DNA from 3 places in the Exiguobacterium oxidotolerans JCM 12280 genome. Region 1 is predicted to be linked to each of the others. Evidence: riboswitches for the same ligand, from Rfam matches in the RefSeq annotation. Region 1 holds a riboswitch; each other region holds the start of a gene.

Evidence for each region. A riboswitch is a leader RNA that binds a small molecule or an ion and turns the genes downstream of it on or off. The one in region 1 is predicted to bind thiamine pyrophosphate.
Region 2: it holds a riboswitch for thiamine pyrophosphate, as region 1 does, so the genes downstream of both, thiT (energy-coupled thiamine transporter ThiT) here and P403_RS0114735 (3-oxoacyl-ACP reductase) in region 1, are expected to answer to the same signal.
Region 3: it holds a riboswitch for thiamine pyrophosphate, as region 1 does, so the genes downstream of both, thiD (bifunctional hydroxymethylpyrimidine kinase/phosphomethylpyrimidine kinase) here and P403_RS0114735 (3-oxoacyl-ACP reductase) in region 1, are expected to answer to the same signal.

What each region holds. Positions count from the first base shown of each region.
Region 1 is NZ_JNIS01000001.1:2,886,549-2,892,877, reverse strand. It holds gene P403_RS0114745 (hypothetical protein) at 1-1,066, opposite strand, end outside; gene P403_RS0114740 (LLM class flavin-dependent oxidoreductase) at 1,216-2,553, opposite strand; gene P403_RS0114735 (3-oxoacyl-ACP reductase) at 2,591-3,361, opposite strand; TPP riboswitch at 3,482-3,582, opposite strand; gene adhE (bifunctional acetaldehyde-CoA/alcohol dehydrogenase) at 3,731-6,325, opposite strand.
Region 2 is NZ_JNIS01000001.1:432,680-439,008, reverse strand. It holds gene P403_RS0102355 (Stp1/IreP family PP2C-type Ser/Thr phosphatase) at 1-210, shown strand, start outside; gene pknB (Stk1 family PASTA domain-containing Ser/Thr kinase) at 213-2,129, shown strand; gene rsgA (ribosome small subunit-dependent GTPase A) at 2,166-3,071, shown strand; gene rpe (ribulose-phosphate 3-epimerase) at 3,073-3,729, shown strand; TPP riboswitch at 3,750-3,856, shown strand; gene thiT (energy-coupled thiamine transporter ThiT) at 3,921-4,481, shown strand; gene P403_RS0102330 (thiamine diphosphokinase) at 4,484-5,083, shown strand; gene P403_RS0102325 (amino acid permease) at 5,441-6,329, opposite strand, start outside.
Region 3 is NZ_JNIS01000001.1:2,154,720-2,161,048, forward strand. It holds gene P403_RS0110890 (murein hydrolase activator EnvC family protein) at 1-735, shown strand, start outside; TPP riboswitch at 797-907, shown strand; gene thiD (bifunctional hydroxymethylpyrimidine kinase/phosphomethylpyrimidine kinase) at 1,024-1,836, shown strand; gene thiM (hydroxyethylthiazole kinase) at 1,814-2,584, shown strand; gene thiE (thiamine phosphate synthase) at 2,574-3,212, shown strand; gene P403_RS0110910 (hypothetical protein) at 3,233-3,670, shown strand; gene P403_RS0110915 (ArsR/SmtB family transcription factor) at 3,757-4,122, shown strand; gene P403_RS0110920 (CHASE3 domain-containing protein) at 4,213-4,821, opposite strand; gene P403_RS0110925 (YitT family protein) at 5,063-5,932, opposite strand; gene P403_RS0110930 (hypothetical protein) at 6,062-6,329, shown strand, end outside.

The DNA of each region.
Region 1 (6,329 bases):
CCATCGCGAGGACGACATTTCGCGCCGTCCCATAATCGACTGCATCAAGCGTCAAACGCGTATTCGATAAATCGGGCCGTTCGCCACCGATGACGGTCAACAGTTGATTCGTGACGCGCTCGCCGTCGATTTGGTTGACGACGTCGTCGATTGATTGTTTCAACCGCGTCACGTCGGTTTCACCGTTCAAAAACGTCACCGGGACATTTAATCTAGCCCCAAGGACGTTCGCCTTATAGGTCACTTGACTGCCGTGCATCAAATCATACCAGCCGTCACTGCCTGCGTTTAAACTCGACACGGTCAACCAGGTCCGGGTCGAGGCGTCCCCCTCATATTTCGCTTCATCCGTCACCGTAAAGAACAGTTGTGCACTACTTGCGACCATCAGGATGACGATCGCAGCACGGGCAGCCGCTGACATACCGGACAGTTGCCGCGGATAAAACGCGAGATAAAACAGACCGGTCAAAAAGAGTAAAATAAAGATTCCGTTCCAGACGGTCGCTCGATCAATTGTCAGCACATCAATCCCGAGTGCTGTGTTGAACGTAAATGCAAACAAGACGAAGCTTGCTGCTAAAAAGCTGACTGTTCGAATCGTCCATGTCACACGCGTTGCGCCGATCCGTAAAACTAAGAATAAGATTAGGAATAGACCGATTCCGAAAATCGATAAAAAGGGACTGCCGTATTCGGCGCGGAAGGATAGCGGTTCCAAGACTTGGTTGAGATCGATTCCGAAAATCGATAAGATGTTCCCCGTGTCATTTGCGCCAATCAGTTGATTCGTCAATCCTTCTTTGACGGCTTCCGGCAACGTGACAGCCATTCCGCTGATGAAAAACAGAAGGAACACGAGGGTCAATTCGAGTGTCGTCCATGAGACGTCCGCGTCCTGCATTAGTTCCACGAACGCCTGGTAATCGGCAGATTTCTCGATTTGTTGGACAAGGACGGTCATGACGCCGAACAGAACGAGAAAACCAATACAGGCGAGTCCTATACCAAACAAGATATTGCGTAACATATGCGAGCGTTCCTTTCGCTGTTGCCTCCGCTCCATAAAAGCGCCTCCCCTTGACTAGATTGTTTGTATAGTTATTCCTGTTCCGGGTGATTTGAAAACGAATCTTCTGCATTAAATACAAAAAGTAGCCCGTTCATGACGAACGGACTACTTCCCTGACTCCGAACTCCGATTGGCAGGAACGCTTAGTTTACGAAATTTTTCACGTCCGACTCCCCCACCTGATCTAAACCAAGATGTTCCCGAAGCGTAGTCCCTTGATAGGCTTTTCTAAACAACCCTCTTTTTTGCAGTTCAGGAACGATCAGATCTACAAAATCCTCTAAGCTTGACGGGAGTGACGGCGGCATCAGATTGAACCCGTCTGCGATACCCATTTCAAACCACAGCTCCATCTGATCGACGATTTCTTCCGGTGTACCTATCAGTGTCAGGTGTCCCCCACCAGCTGCCAGATAACCTAATAGTTCTCTTAGTGTAGGCTTTGTATCATCGATGATTTCAAGGATTGTTTTATAGCGTCCGACAGGTCCTGAAAACGCATCGACAGGTGGTAAGAACGGCACTGCTTTGTCAAGATCCCAATCAGAACAGTCCTGTTGCAAAAAGAAACTCAGTTGCTTCAAGGCGTTCGCGACCGGTAAATTTTCATCCAGTTCAGCTTTCTTCGCCAGCGCCTCTTCCCGGGTTTGACCGACGTATGTAACCAATCCCGGAAAGATTTTAATCTGCCGCTCCGGTGACTCACTTTCTTTGATTTGCTTCTGTAGACTTTCTCGGAATGCTTTCGCTTGCTTTACATTCCACGACACCGAATAGACGGCATCCGCGTGCTTCGATGCAAGTGCAATCCCTTGGGCAGATGCGCCCGCCTGCATCGCCACCGGCTTCCCTTGAGGACTACGCGGTGTAGACGAAGGACCTTTTACATTGAAGTAGGTCCCGCTATGATGGATCGGTTGAATCTTATCAGAATCAATCAACCGGTTGTCCGTTCGACTCGAAAGAAAAGCAGCTTGATCCCAGGACAAAAATAATTTTTCCATTACAGACGCAAATTCATCCGCCTTTTGGTACCGTTCGTCCCTTGCAGGGAGCGCATCCATACTATGGTTTAACGCTTCCCAGTCCGTCATCGACGTAACCAGGTTCCAGCCGACACGTCCGTTCGTCACGTGATCAAGGCTTAGCAGTTGTCTCGCCGCTGTATATGGATTCGAAAATGTACTCGATATCGTTGAAACTAACCCGATATGCCGGGTTACTTGAGAAATAGCGGTTAAATTGATTAAAGGATCGAGCCAAAAGGCCGGTAGTTCAGTTGCGCTTGCAGCAGGAAAAGATTGATTGTCAGCAAAAAATACGGCATCCAAACAACCCGCTTCCGCTAGTTGGGCCAATCGCTGATAATAACCGCTCTCCCCGATCTCTTCAATCGTAGAATCCGGCATTAACCATGCCGCTTGATGATGCCCACAACCGTACAATAAAACACCGACGTTTAACTGCTTCGTTTTCGTCATCTTTAGTTCCCTGACTCCTTTCTCCTGAACGCTGACATCAATTCATCGTCAATCCGCCATCTACGGTTAGATTTTGACCGGTAATGCCAGAGGCGGCTTCTGACGCTAAAAAGGCGACCATTTGCGCCACCTCTTCCGGCGTCGTCACTCTTTTTAACGGAGTTGATTGAGCAATCAATTCGAATACTTCAGCAGTCGTCACAGCACTGGCATCCGTCACTTTCAACAAGCCGCCGGAGACAACATTCACGTTTATGCCGTACTGTCCTAGCTCTGATGCAAGATTACGCGTAAAGCCGATCAATCCTGCTTTTGCCGTCGTATATTCGTGATAGGGAACTACCGGGTTTTGATACAGATTCGTGCCGATGCTGATGATGGTGCCGCTATTTCGTTCAATGAATTGCGGCAGAACACTTTGCACGACGTGGAACGCTGCTTTCAACGTGCCATCCAACTGTTTTTGATAATCTTCCCATTCCAAATCGATGAATGATTTTTGAGCGCGTGGATCGAACTTAAAATCGACTAATGCATTATTGATCACGACATCGATTTGTCCGTAATGAGCTGTCGCTGACTGCATCAATGTCTCGACGTCTTGTCGCTTCGTGACATCCGCATACAGGGCAATGGCATGTTCTGCACCAAGCTCATTTACGAGTTCCTCTGCCGCATCCTTGCTCTTATAATAATTAATCACAACTTTAAACCCCTTGTTCACCAATACTCTTGCAATCGTCGCGCCAAGTCCTCGACTGCTTCCCGTCACTAACACTGTTCTGTTCACTGTCTTCCACTCCTTCATCGTCTTTTGCAACTTAAATAGCGAAGTCGTAAACAAAAAAAAGCGCAACTCTCCAAAAGGAAAGTTGCGCACGTCTAAATAATCACATAACAAAAAACCGACAGACTGGTCTTCGCTTGTTTATTAGAGTCTACACTTCCCTACGCTAGTACGAACTAGTTCAGGTTCAAAGGGTTTGAGTATCTACTCATCTCAGTTTAGTAACACCCCTAGTGATTCTATTCAAGTTACCTTCACTTTAGCGGTCTTAGAAATATCTGTCAATAATGACAGGACAGTTTTGTCGGTGTCTCTTTTGATTACGAACGAAAGCCTTGCCTCCGTCGACCGGAAGCAAGGCTCTTTTGATTGCCATGATTTTTTTCTCTGTTATACGCCTTCGTAGGCAAGCTCCATGATGTTCCGAAGTTCCGTCACGAGCGGCATTTTCGGATTCGCTGTTGTACATTGATCCTCGAATGCATCGACTGCCATCTTATCGAGTTTTGCTTCAAAGTCGGCTTTTTTGATGCCTTGGGCTTTGAATGACATTTTGATGTTCAACTGTTGTCCGAGTTCTGTGATCGCTTGGATTAGTGATTCGACACCTTGCTCCGTCGTCGCTGCCGGTAGTCCGAGATAACGGGCGATTTCTGCGTACCGTTCATCGGCGATGAATGATTCATATTTCGGGAACGAAGCGAGTTTCGTCGGTTTCGCTGCATTGTAGCGGATGACGTGTGGCATTAGAATTGCATTCGTCCGACCATGTGGCGTGTGGAACTCCCCACCGATTTTGTGTGCGATCGAGTGGTTAATCCCGAGGAAAGCATTGGCGAACGCCATGCCGGCCATCGTTGAGGCATTGTGAACTTTTTCGCGCGCTTCGGCATCGTCACCATTCGCATAAGCGCGTGGTAAGTAGTCGAAAATCATCTTGATTGCTTTTAACGCCAGTCCATCCGTGTAGTCGTTCGCGAGGACGGAGACGAAAGCTTCTGTCGCGTGGGTCAGGACGTCCATTCCGGTATCCGCCGTGATTGATGCCGGGACCGTCATGACGAATTCCGGATCAACGATTGCGACGTCTGGTGTTAACGCATAGTCAGCAATCGGATACTTGACGTTTTTCTCTTTATCCGTGATGACGGTGAACGGTGTGACTTCAGAGCCTGTACCGGATGTCGTCGGAATCGCGACGAACTTCGCTTTGTTACCGAGCGCCGGGAATTTATAGGCCCGTTTCCGGATATCGAGGAATTTTTGACGTAAGTTCGAGAACGTTTCGTTCGGTTGCTCGTAGAAGAGCCACATGCCTTTCGCTGCATCCATCGCTGATCCGCCACCAAGGGCGATGATTAAGTCTGGTTTAAAATCGCGCATCGCTTGCGCTCCGACTTGAACGGTCGTTACCGATGGATCCGGTTCGACTTGGTCAAAGATCCGGTAGCTGACGCCTGCCGGTAAGTTGCGGATGACTTTATCCGCGTAGCCGAACTCGACCATCGCTTGATCGGTGACGATCAACGCACGTGAGACATCTTGAATCGATTTCAAGTATTGGACTGAATTTTTTTCAAAGAAAATCTTTTCCGGTACTTTGAACCACTGCATGTTCACGCGTCGTCTCGCCACCTTTTTGACATTGAGTAAATGTTTCGCCGTTACGTTTTCAGAGACGGAGTTTTTCCCGTACGATCCGCAACCGAGTGTCAGTGATGGCGTCAATTCGTTATACAGATCACCAATCCCGCCGTGTGCTGATGGGCTGTTGACGAGAATCCGGCAGGCTTTCATCCGCATTCCGAACGCCGTCATCAAGTCGTCATTCGTCGTATGGATGACTGCCGTATGACCGAGTCCACCGATTTCAAGCATCCGTTCAGCAACATGGAACGCATCTTCTGTTGACTGGACGCTATACGCACCAAGGACAGGGCTTAGTTTTTCGTGTGAGAGTGGTTCTTCTGAGCCGACTTTTTCAAGTTCTGCGACAAGCATGACAGTGTTGCTCGGGACGTCGATGCCGGCTTTTGCTGCGATCCAGGTTGCCGGTTTCCCGACGATGTCGGCATTGACGGCACATGTATCGGTTTTGATGACGAGCGCTTCGAGACGTTTTTTCTCATCTGCTGTACAGAAATAGCAACCGAGTGCTTCCATCTCCGCACGAACTTCCGCGTAGATTTCCTGATCGATGATGACCGCTTGCTCCGATGCACAAATCATTCCGTTATCAAACGTTTTTGAAAGGACAAGGTCACTGACGGCACGTTTGATTTTCGCTGTTTTTTCGATGTAACATGGAACGTTCCCTGGTCCGACACCGAGTGCCGGCTTACCTGTTGAATAGGCTGATTTGACCATGCCGGCTCCGCCGGTCGCAAGAACCATCGCGATATCCGTATGGTTCATCAAGACTTTTGTTGCTTCGAGTGACGGTTGTTCGACCCACTGGATACAATCTTTTGGTGCACCCGCTTTGACGGCAGCATCGCGTAATGTTTTTGCAGCTTCGAGTGAACAGTTTTGCGCTGACGGGTGGAAGGCGAACACGATCGGGTTTCGTGTTTTAATCGCGATCAACGCTTTGAACATCGTCGTTGATGTCGGATTCGTCACAGGTGTGACGCCACAGACGACACCGACCGGTTCCGCGATGTACGTGATACCGTTTTGAACATCTTCTTCTAAGATACCGACCGTTTTTTCTTCACGGAGACTGTTATAGATATATTCCGTCGCAAACATATTTTTAATCATTTTATCTTCAAAGACACCACGTCCTGTTTCTTCTACGGCGAGTCGTGCCAGTTCAACGTGACGTTCGAGACCGGCAAGCGCCATGTCACGGACGATCGTATCGATTTTCTCTTGATCAAATGTTAATAATTCTTGTAATGCGGTTTGACCTTTTGCGACGATTTTATTGATCGTTTGTTCGACAGGTGATACGTCTTGTTTGATTTTTTCTTTGACAGCCATGTTA
Region 2 (6,329 bases), 2.5 Mb from region 1:
GTCCGGGATGCACCAGATTATGAAACGGTCCTCGTCTGTAGTGACGGATTAACGGATGAAGTCCCTTATGAAGTAATACAACAGCTGCTACAAGAAGATGCGCCACTCGAGCAAATCGTTGAACGATTAGTTTTTGAGGCGAATGAGCGGGGTGGAGCAGACAACATCACCGTTGCTGCCATCCGTTTCAAAGAAAGAAAGAGGGGCTGAATATGCGATACGGAGATCGATTAAATGACCGCTACCGCATAGAACGGCTAGTTGGAAATGGCGGGATGGCGAATGTCTATCAAGCTTATGATGAAATCTTAAAACGGCATGTCGCAATCAAAATTTTACGAACTGAATTTTCGCATGATGAACAATTCATCCGACGCTTTGAGCGCGAAGCTCATGCTGCGACGAGTTTGAACCATCCGAATATCGTTGCCGTCTATGATGTCGGTGAAGAGGATTCAATTTACTATATCGTGATGGAGTTCATCGACGGGATGACGTTGAAAACCTACTGTGAAGGACGACCGCTCGCAATCAATAAAGCGGTTGAAATCATCAGTCAGATTTGTGGCGCGATTGATCATGCCCATGCCCATCGCATCATCCACAGGGATATAAAACCACAAAATATGCTCGTCCGAAAGGATGGTACGGTCAAGGTGACGGACTTCGGTATTGCCGTCGCGATGTCGAACGCGACATTGACACATACGATGTCCGTTCTTGGTTCCGTGCATTATTTCTCACCTGAACAGGCAAAAGGAAAATTTGCCGATGAAAAATCGGATATTTATTCGCTCGGTGCTGTCCTTTATGAACTCGTGACAGGACACGTCCCGTTCGAAGGGGATTCACCCGTTGCTGTTGCATTAAAACACTTGCAAGATACAGCGCGGCGACCATCCGTCTTGAATCCGGCTGTGCCACAAGCACTAGAAAATTGTATCATGCAGGCACTAGCGAAGGCTCCGCATGATCGGCAACACTCCGTTGCTGAATTTCGGGAAGATATGGTGACGGCCTTATCTGCTGAACGAGCAGATGAAGGGGTTCGCGGGGAAGATCCGATGGAGCAAACGATGGTGTTAAGTCCAGTCTCAGCTCCGTCCGGGACTCCGGTCAAGGAAGAAGAAGCTACGGTCGCGACAGTTGTACCGAAGCAAAAGAAAAAAAAGCGATGGTGGATTGTGCTCGTATTCCTCCTCTTACTCGGAGGTGCCGCGACAACGTTCGCGATGTGGCCGGATCCGACGGTCGTTGTGCCGGATGTCGCAAAAGAAGATGCGGACGAGGCCGAAAAACAACTTGAGAAACTCGGTTTTATCGTCGAATCGACTGAGCGATCAAGTGATACGATTGATGAAGGACTTGTCATCAGTCAAGCACCGCGGGCAAAAGTGACTGTCAAAAAAGGTTCAACGGTCAATCTTGTTGTCTCGACGGGCAGTGACCCGGTCGAAGTGCCGGATGTAACGGACGAAACGGAGAAAAAAGCGACCTCGATCTTAAAAGATGCTGGCTTCTCAAAAGTAGATGTCGAAAAAGAAGAGTCGGAAGACATCAAACAAGGCAATGTCATCCGGCAATCGATTTCAGCCGGAACTGAAGTGATTGCAAAGGAACAGACGATTACAATCACGGTATCCGAAGGTTCGTCAGCATTTGAATTGAAGGATTTGACGAACATGTCGAGTGCTGAAGCAAAAGCGTACTTGGACGCGACAGGTCTCGATGGTACATTCGAACAAGAATTTTCGAGTGAAGTCGAACTCGACCAAGTCATTCGCCAATTTCCGCAAGCGGGTGTCAAAGTCGAGCCGAACGATTCCGTGACGGTCTTTATTTCAAAAGGGGAGGAAGAACAAACCGTGACGGCGACCTTCCCGGAAAAAGTAGCCTACGATGCTGTAGGTGAAGGGGATGAAGATCCGCCGCGGCAAGTCATTCGAATCGAGACGGATGATGCTAAAGGGAAACGTACGGTGATTGAAGAGTCGATTGACAGTGATGAAACATTTGATGTTCCGGTGACGATTGATCCGGGCGAAGAAGGGAAAATTACGATTTATAAAGATGATGTAGTGTATCGCTCGAAAACGATTACCTATAAACAAGCGAAAGCAGAACAATGAGTGTGCTACGAACCGCAAATTGAAGGAGGGCATGGGATGGCAGAAAATCGTATCGAAGAAAATCGGGACGGGACGATCATTCGTCTACAAGGTGGGTTTTATGATGTCATGACGACGCAGGGCGAGGTGCGGTCGCGCGCTCGGGGAAACTTCCGAAAACGTGGTATCAGTCCTGTTGTCGGAGATGAGGTCGTATTGCATATCGAAAGCGAAACTGGATACATTTTAGAAGTGAAGGAACGGCAAAATTTCCTAGTTCGTCCACCGGTCGCAAACATCGATCAAGCGTTGCTTGTCGTCTCAGCAGCAGAACCGGACTTTTCAGCCCATTTGCTCGATCGATTTTTAGTCTTAATCGAAGCAAAAGAGATTCAACCCATTATTATCTTGACGAAGATGGATTTGTTGCAAGGAACAGCAGAAGCAGAAGTCCGGACGGCGATTGCCGGTTACCGACAAATCGGTTATCAGGTGATTGAGACGTCGAGTGAGACGCTAGAAGGGGTAGAGGAAGTTCGCCCGCTACTCAAGGAAAAAACAAGTGTACTCGCGGGACAGTCGGGAGTCGGAAAAAGTTCATTGTTGAATGCGCTCGACCCGACGCTCGATCTCGAGACGAGCCACATCTCGAAATCGCTCGGACGCGGACGACATACGACGCGTCATGTGACGTTAATTCCGCTTGCAGAGGGCTTGATTGCTGATACGCCAGGGTTTTCGAACCTAGATTTTCCACACGAGATGGAAATCGAAGAATTACGTTGGTGTTTTCCGGAATTCGTCGCACGGCAAGATACGTGCAAATACCGTGGTTGCCTGCATTTAAACGAACCAGGCTGTGCTGTCAAAAAATCAGTGGAGGCAGAAGAAATCATGTCCTCACGCTATACGAATTATGGTATGTTTGTAGAGGAAATCAAGAATCGAGCGCGGAGGTATTGAAATGATTAAAATCGCACCATCTATTTTATCAGCAGATTTCGCCAACCTAGAACGAGACGTTAAAGCTGTCGAGGCGGCAGGAGCAGATTACATCCATTTCGACGTCATGGATGGCCAGTTCGTCCCGAACATTTCATTTGGTCTACCCGTCCTCAGTAGTCTTCGTCAAAAGACGGACATGGTCCTTGACGTTCATTTAATGATCGATCGACCAGAAAACTTCGTCGAAGCGTTTGTAGCGGCAGGAGCGGATATCGTCACCTTCCATGTCGAAGCGACGAATCATGTCCATCGTGTCTTGCAACAAATTAAAGGGGCTGGAGCAAAGGCCGGCGTCGTCCTGAATCCACACACGTCACTGTCGACGATTGAACATGTCCTAGAAGAAGTCGACATGGTCTTGTTGATGACGGTCAATCCAGGATTTGGCGGACAAGCTTTCTTGCCGAGCGTCATGACGAAGCTGAAGCAATTAGCGATGATCAAAGCAGAGCGCGGTTTGACGTTCGAAATTGAAATCGATGGTGGTGTCAACGCGGAAACGGCAAAACTGTGTATCGACAATGGGGCAAACGTCCTTGTCGCAGGTTCTGCAATCTACAATGCACCAGACTATGCAGAAGCCATCACTAGTATTCGAAACGCGGCTCACGTATAATAGAGCCAAGACAATTAAATTTTGACCGCAAGGGGTGTCGCGTCAAGCGGCTGAGAGAAGTGAGTAGACTTTAACCCTTCGAACCTGTTCCGTTCAGACGGACGTAGGGATGTGGCGCACGCAGGCAGTACGGCGTCCGTCGTACTGCCTTTTTGTTGTCATCATTATTTTATTTTTAGGAGGAACACAGTATGAAACGATTACAAATGTTAATGGAGATTGCGATTTTCGCGAGTCTCGGTGTTGTATTTGATTTATTGATTCCGTTTAAGATGCCACAAGGCGGATCCATCAGCTTAGCGATGTTACCGATTTTCGTCATGGCCTTTCGTCACGGCGTCGTTGGTGGTGTCATCACGGGTGCGCTCGTCGGAACGATTCAATTGATGTTCGCTCCGCAAGTCTTGACGGTCGTCCAACCGCTGCTTGACTATACGCTTGCATATGGTGTCGTCGGTTTGAGTGGAGTGTTTGCAGGCCAAGTCAAAAAAGCAGCAACAGAAGGTCAAAAAAAGCGTCTCATGACGATTGTCTTGTTTGCGACCTTGCTAGGTGCAGGTCTACGTTATATCTGTCATGTCATCAGTGGGATCGTCTTTTTTGCAGAGTATGCCAAAGGACCGGTCGTTCCATACTCGTTCATTTATAACGCGACGTATATGGCTCCGTCGTACGTTTTATGTGGGGTCGTTGCAGGTATTTTGCTTACGACAGCACCACGTCTTTTACGTTACTCCGCTCGCGGTATTTAAAGATGAGAGTTTTAATCGTTGCGGCAGGACCGGTAGAAGACGTCCCGACGCTCGCACCATTCGTGAAAGACAAGACGATGATTATCGGTGTTGACGGCGGGATTGCGACATTAGTGGAGCAAGGACTTGATTTTGATGTGGCAATCGGTGACTTTGATTCGCTCGGATACGTTCCGGATGGTGGATTGCTTCATCCGGCAGAAAAAGATGAAACGGACTTAGAACTAGCGTTACGTTACGCTACCGAACAGGCTGCAGGTTCTGAACTACTCATCTTTGGTGCGACGGGTGGTCGGCTCGACATGACGCTACAGAACGTCTATTTGTTAAAACAATTTCCGATGGCACGACTCGTGACGAAACGTGAGGATGTCCGGTACTGGAAAACCGGTCAGTACGAACTCGCGTCTGAAGGGTATCATTACCTTTCCTTCATTCCCCTTGTCCCGTCGAACTTGACCCTGCGCGGCGTCAAATACCCCTTGACGGAGCATCCTGTTCCGGTCGGTGGTTCGCTGACGGTCAGCAATGAGTGGGTTGGTGTTGCGCAAGTGACGGTCGTCGAAGGGGAAGTTCTCGTCCTGCGCACGCACGAAAAATAAAAACGTGATAGACGCGACTCCATCATATCCCGCTGAAGCGATCGGGATATGGGTTCTAAGCGATTCGAGACCGATTGCGCGCTAAACCGTCTGCATGCCCGCTTTTTCGTCACTGTGTTACTAAGAAACGTCACGTTTCGTTGACTCCTGCCTCTGAAAGCAACGGAAAAGAGGCAAGCTTTTTATCACTCCATATTACTTTGTCTACACGCTGAAACGCCGACGACTCCGTATGTAAAACGGAAGCGTCGGCGCTTTGATTTGTTTACGACTTTTTTAGTCAGTCGACTGTTTGAGATTGGTGAGATTGGCGGGCTCCGGTATCCGGTGTATCCAGGACCAGGTAATATGTCAAAGTCATTCGTCTTGAAGTGTCGAACTGGCTGCTTGTTGTTCGCTTTTGGCAGCAAGGTGCTTCCCTTTGACAAATAGGTGGTAACTTGCCCATGTCAGTAGGAAGAAAGGGACGCCGAGATATAAGGCGACACGTTGATCCGCTTGAAAACCTAAACTGATTAAGACGAGCAGGTTGAGTGAGAGCGAAACGATCGGTAAGACTGGGAAAAACGGTGTCTTGAACTTCAATTCGTCAAGCGTGTGTCCTGACTTGATAAACTGACGTCGGAAAGCAATTTGCGAAGCAGAAATCGAGATCCAACCGACTTGCGCTCCGAGACCGGCGATGGATAACAACCAGATGAAGACGGTATCCTCGGCAAAAAATGCCGTCAATAAGGATAACATCGCGAACAACATCGTGAACGCTAAGGCACGCATCGGCACACCCCGTTGATTGACGATGGCGAGTTTTTTTGAAATCATACCTTCTTGCGACATCGACCAGAGCATGCGTGTCGCAGCATACAGTCCAGAGTTTCCGACGGATAAGAGTGCCGTCAAAACGACGATGTTCATCAAATCTGCAGCATATGGGATGCCGATTGCGTCAAAGACCATGATGAAGGGACTGCTGATGCCGCTCGCCGATTCATACGGAATCAAGGCACCGATGATCGTGATTGAGAGGACGAAGAAAATAAACGTCCGCCAAACCGTATTACGAATCGCTTTCGGAATCGATTTTTCTGGATCACTCGATTCCCCGGCAGCGACTCCAATCAATTCTGTTCCTTGGAAAGCGAAGTTGACGGCAATCATCGTCGTCAAGACGCCGAGAGCCCCGTTCGGAAACCAGCCGTTCGCCGTGAAGTTCGCGAACAACGTAGCTGGTCGTTCAGCCGCCATA
Region 3 (6,329 bases), 730 kb from region 1:
GAAGCCCTTTTAGTTCAAAAAAAGGAACTCAAACAGCAAATGAAAGCACGTAGTGCAACCTTAAAAAAATTACGTCAAGGTAAAACAAAATTTACGACAAAACTTCTGAATGCAAAAGAACTTCAAGCGACATTAGAAGCGCAAGAACGTGCGATTGCGGCAGCGAAGGCAGCAGCGAAGGCAGCAGCTAAAGCAGCAGCGGAAAAGGCAGCAGCTGAAAAAGCGGCAGCGGAAAAGGCGGCGAAAGCGGCAAAATCAAACAGCAAGAAGACGTCTGATGAGATTGTAAGTGCTACGCCAGTCGCTAGTGTTCCGAGCGGTTCGGCGCAGTTCGTTCGCCCGGCTTCAGGAAGTGTTTCACAAGGATTCGGACCAGCAAGTGGTGCGAATGGGTATACTTTCCATAACGGTGTCGACTTTAGAGGGTCAGTCGGATCATCAATCGTCGCAGCAGCTTCAGGAACGGTCATCACAGCAGGAAGTGGTGGGCCGTACGGAAATCATGTCATGATTTCACATTTCTTGAATGGAAAAGTGTACACAACAGTTTACGCGCACATGAATTCATTGTCAGTTCATGCGGGGCAAACAGTCTCACAAGGACAACAAATCGGTACGCTCGGAAATACGGGAAACTCGACAGGGGCACATCTTCATTTTGAGTTGCATATTGGTGGTTACCAATACAGTGCGACAGGACCAGCCAATACAGTTAATCCATTAGCGTACTTATAAAAACGAGCTTCGGCTCGTTTTTTTTATGACGCTATGCTACAGTGAAAGGGAAATTTAAATCATGAGCAACTAGGGGAGCTGGAGGAATCTGGCTGAGAGGAAAACCATTCTGTTTTCGACCCTATCACCTGATCTGGATAATACCAGCGTAGGAAAGTTGAGATCGAAGACATGAATAAGTGACCACACTCGTTGGTTTTTCATGGCGTCGTCTGCTTTTTTACAGCGGACGGCGCTTTTTTTCGTTCCGCTTTCTCCTTGTGCTCTCATAGAAAGTGAGGTCTATCGATGAAACATGTACTGACGATTGCTGGATCAGACTCTAGTGGTGGAGCTGGAATTCAAGCCGACTTAAAAACTTTTTCTGCTCTTGGGGTTTACGGGATGAGTGTAATTACTGCCATCACAGCGCAAAATACGTTAGGCGTACAAGCAGTTGAAGATGTATCACCAACGCTTGTCGAAGCCCAGTTGAACTCGATTTTTAGCGATATTCGTGTAGATGCCGTTAAAATTGGGATGGTCTCGAATGAAAAAACGATTCAAGTTATTGCGAAATGTTTGAAGCATTATAAGGGACCGGTCGTTTTAGACCCCGTGATGGTCGCAAAAGGGGGGCATGCCCTGTTAAAGGAACATGCTGAACAAGCATTAATGGAGCACTTGATGCCGCTTGCAACCGTGACGACCCCGAATATTCCGGAAATGGAACGCATGTTAGGGCAAGCGATTTCGACAGTTGATGAAATGAAGCTGGCGACGACGGAATTCGCACAAAAACGAGATATCGCTATCTTGTTAAAAGGCGGTCATCTCGAAAGTATTGATGCCTCGGATATTTTATACACGGAAGGGATGTATCATCTGTTTCAAGAGGCACGATTAAAACGCCAGCATACACATGGGACAGGATGTACATTATCTTCCGCGATTGCGGCACGTCTTGCGCTGGGAGATTCCCTGAAGGATAGCGTGATTTATGCTAAACGGTACGTAACTGAAGCAATCCGGCATGGATTTGCCTTAGGGAACGGAATCGGACCGACACATCACTTTTATGACATTTGGAGGGAAACGGATGCTTACAACCATTCACGATAAAAAACCATTAATTCATCATTTAACGAATGCGGTCACGATTAATGAGTGTGCCAATATGACCCTTGCGCTCGGGGGTTCACCTGTCATGGCTGAAGATATCCTAGAAGTCGAAGAAATGGTTGGACATGCAGATGCTGTCGTTATCAATATCGGGACACTGAACGCAGCTTCACGAGCGTCGCAATTGTTGGCAGGTCAAACGGCTAACCGATTGAAGAAACCGATTATTTTAGATCCAGTCGGAATGGGGGCGACTACACTTCGGACACAATTCACAAAAGAGTTACTCGAAGCAATTCATTTTACGGTCATTAAGGGGAACGTCTCTGAAATCAAGACGCTCATCGGTCAAGTCGGACGTTCTAAAGGAGTCGATGTCGCTTCAGGAGAGACATTAGATTTTCAAGTCGTCCATGAGTTTGCTGGACGGCTCGGGACGACTCTCGTCGTAACGGGACCAGTTGATTTCATTACAGACGGCAAGCGACAAGTAAAACTAACCGTAGGAACGCCACGACTCGGATACATTACAGGGACCGGTTGCATGACGGCATCGCTCATCGGAACCTTACTTGGAGCAGGGTATGATGCATTCGAAGCAGCGACCTATGGGACGTATTTAATGGGAAAAGCGGGTGAAGTCGCAGATGAAGCAGCGGGACTCGGTGATTTCCGGATGGGGTTGTTCAACGCAATCAGCTTAACTACAGAAGAAAGTTTGAAAGGGGTATTGACCAGTGGAGAATGATTACACGGTTTATGCGGTAACAGATCGGCGCTTTCACCCGGACGTTGCCTTGATTGATGCGGTCGAAGCAGCAATAAAAGGTGGCGCGACGATGGTCCAGCTTCGTGAAAAACAGGCGCAAGGGAAAGAATTTCTCGAACAAGCGAGCGACTTGAAGAAAATGATGTCTCGTTACGGCGTCCCACTCATCATCAATGACCGGATTGATATCGCACAAATCGTCGGTGCAGGTCTGCATATCGGGCAAGAGGACATCCCTTTGCGGGAGGCACGTAAGCTGTTACCGGAAGCCACGATTGGGGTTTCTGTCTCGACCGTTGAACAGGCGATCGAAGCAGAGCAAGACGGGGCAACTTATCTTGGCGTAGGGTCACTCTATCCAACGGCGACAAAAAACGATGCGAGTCAGATGACAAACGAAACACTCCGGGCGATTCGCCGGGCTGTTTCCCTTCCGCTCGTCGGAATTGGTGGAATCACACATCATGTGGTGCCCGACTTATTCGAGATGCTTGAAGGATATGCTGTCGTCTCTGCCTTATTCGCAGCACCAGATATTGAACGTGCGGCACGAGAGTTCAAGGAGGCGGTTCAGACTGCGCGTCAAATAGTATCAGACCGGGTATAATCACTGAAGAGGTGATGCACGTGAAATGGCAGGTCATTCGCTTTCGGGGAGGCTGGATTCGGTATCGCATCGAACCACAAATCATTCGAATCGACAATCGCGGAAAGTATCATTTAGGTTGGAAATTGTTTCCCTATCCGAATCGTTATGCATTTGAATTGGCGGTTTTGTTAAAAAACAAACACCGACAACGATATAAACGGCCGCTGTTGATTAAAACGGCATCCATCGCTACGGAAATCTGGGGCCATACACATCTCGATTTATTTTATCGGGTGATGTTACAAGTACCGTTACCACGCTTCCTATCGAATCGATATAAGGAGCGATTGCGAAATACAAGTATTATCGATATCGGTGTACGGGCTGTCGATACTAATCGAATCGTTTGGGATATCGGGAATCGATTAGGGGGATGGGCAGTTTTTCGTACAATCCAAAAAAAGCATCGGAAATGAATCTTCACCTCGCGAATCATCGTAGTCATCTTACTTGCATTTGTTGTTTTAGGATGGTGCAATAGTTTGGAGGAGAGGTGAAGACAGTGGAGGCACCACGCTGTGAGACGATTGCGATCGATAAAAAACGTGCGACTGAAATTGGTCATGCCGTTGAGAAAATCCCGACGCTTGAGATTGGGAAATTGTTTAAAGTGTTATCAGACGCAACGCGTCTACGAATCGCTTATGCATTGACGGTCGAGCAAGAACTGTGTGTTTGTGACGTATCGGCATCAGTTGATTGTTCGATTGCGACGGCTTCGCATCACTTAAGAACGTTATTGAAACAAGGTCTCGTCAAATATCGTAAAGAAGGAAAAGTTGTCTATTATTCACTTGATGACCATCATGTCTCGTCGTTAGTTCATTTGGCAATGGAGCATGTGAATGAAGGAAAGGCTTCTTCTTGAGAAAAATATAAAAAAACGCACCGCAGTCCGATAAAGAACTGCGGTGCGTTTTTTAGCTTTTTCACGAAGCTAATCGTATGAAACAACAGATCATTTGATTCGATGGAAGAGCGTGATGGTCACACTGATGAGTAGAAAGGCTAAAATGGATAGACTAAAGCACATCCGTTTATAGGATGCTGTCACGAGCGCCGTATTTTCGAGTTCTTGATCTAATTCGGTATACAATTGATCTTTAACTTGAGCAAGATCTTCAAGAATGGTCTGCGTGGTCTGTGTCGATTGTTTCGCTAAAACGGTAGCTGCTTGTGAACCATTTGTTTCATAAAGCCTAAAAACGGTATCGATTTCTTTTTCCCAAGCATTGTTACGGGCTAACAAATCTTTAATCGGTACGGGTGTTTCGTTCGAAGCATTGAGCACACGGCGTAAATCATGAATTTTGGTCGTGCAGAAGTAGTATTGTTCAATGTAGCGGTCGTCTTCATAAAGCAATAGGCCGCGAACGGCATTTGCCCGATCTCGATTGTATTCGACGAGTTGGTCGACTTGTTTAATCATCGGGATATCATGGGCGTGCATTTCTTCTGTCATTTTTGAAATGGTACGATAACCTGTCAAGGCATAGATGAGAGGAATCGAAGCGAACAAACTGACTAAAAGAATGAGAGAGATGCGGTAGCGCCAAAGTTTATTCATGCAATCATTCCTTCGTAAGCTAACTGGTAATGTCACTAGCTTAACCACTAATTCCCAAAAAGTGAAGAGTTATCTACTTTTTAGGGGAACATCTTATAGTTACAGGGATTCAATCGTTTTGTGATTTGAGATGAAACCTGGAGCGTTACCAAACGTAGACGTATATGATGGGTCAGCCTTTGTTTACAAAAAACAACCCACCTCATGACAGGGGGTTGTCGTTTCATCGTGTGCGGTTCATTTAAAAAGAGTAGGAATGTTCTTTGTAATTTCCAAAGACGGTATGAATCTCAGAGAAGGTGACGAAGGCATTAGGTTCGACAGAGGAAACAATTTCCTGAAGACGAACGATTTCATTATTCTGCACGACGACATAAACCATCTTCTTTGTCCGGTTGGAATAGCCACCGCGCGCATCGAGAATCGTGACACCACGACCGAGTTCTTTTGTGATGACGTCGTTGATTTCATCTGCTTTTTCACAAATGATAATACATTGTTTAGAAGCAGAGTAAAAACTATAGACCGTTTGCAACGCCTTGGCGCGAACGAAGCTCATAATTAATGCATACATAACATGTTTTAAGTCGAAGACTAACCAAACTAAGATATAAATCACTAAATCCTGCATTAAAAAAATACGCGGGAGCGGCCAGTTATGGAAGCGGGCATAAAAGAACTTTCCGAGGATGTCGAGTCCACCTGTCGAAGCGCCGCCAAAGAAGATTAATGCCATGGCGAGTCCAGAAACTAACCCTGCAAAAATGGAGGCGACGAGAGGGTCGTTTAATGACTCGGGAACCACTTGTGTTGGAATCCAATCAATTAAAAATGAAGAAATAAGGACGATAATTCCTGAAAGTAGCATGAATCGTTTTCTTAAGAAGCGAAAACCAAGTAAGAAAAGCGGGATATTCAAGACAAGTTGGGTCAGTCCGATGGGCGTATTGAACAACTCTTGGAAAATAAGTGTGATTCCCATGATGCCGCCAGATCCAATGTCATTTGGAGATAATAAAAGGCTGATATAAAGGGAGTAAAGAAGTGTACCGATTAAAAGGAAACTGATTTTTTCCGTTCGTTTTTTCTTGCTCTTTTGTTTAGTCTTCATTGTGATTGATGAGAAATCCTCATGCTCCTCCTTAGTAAAGTATCTGCCTGCAAGAGTACGCCTATATAGCATTAAATTCAACCCCTCAACTGAAAAATGTCGTAAAAAGGTGACGCGGGTCGAAAGGAATTGAGTGAATTGAAAAAAATCCTTTTATTTTTATGCTGTGCGCTCATTGGATTAAGTACAGGTTCCATTTTTATGTTGCATTACTCGAAGGAATCCCCTGACAATAAGTGGCGTGATGGAGCACTGGTCACCCGATATGTCGGAACATCGGTTACAAATACAAATGCAATGACAGGATTCATTGAACGATTTCCATTTTCAGACGCACTTAAACAAGTACAGATTGAAGGGACTACCGTCTTCTTACGTTATGAAGTGACGGGTAAAT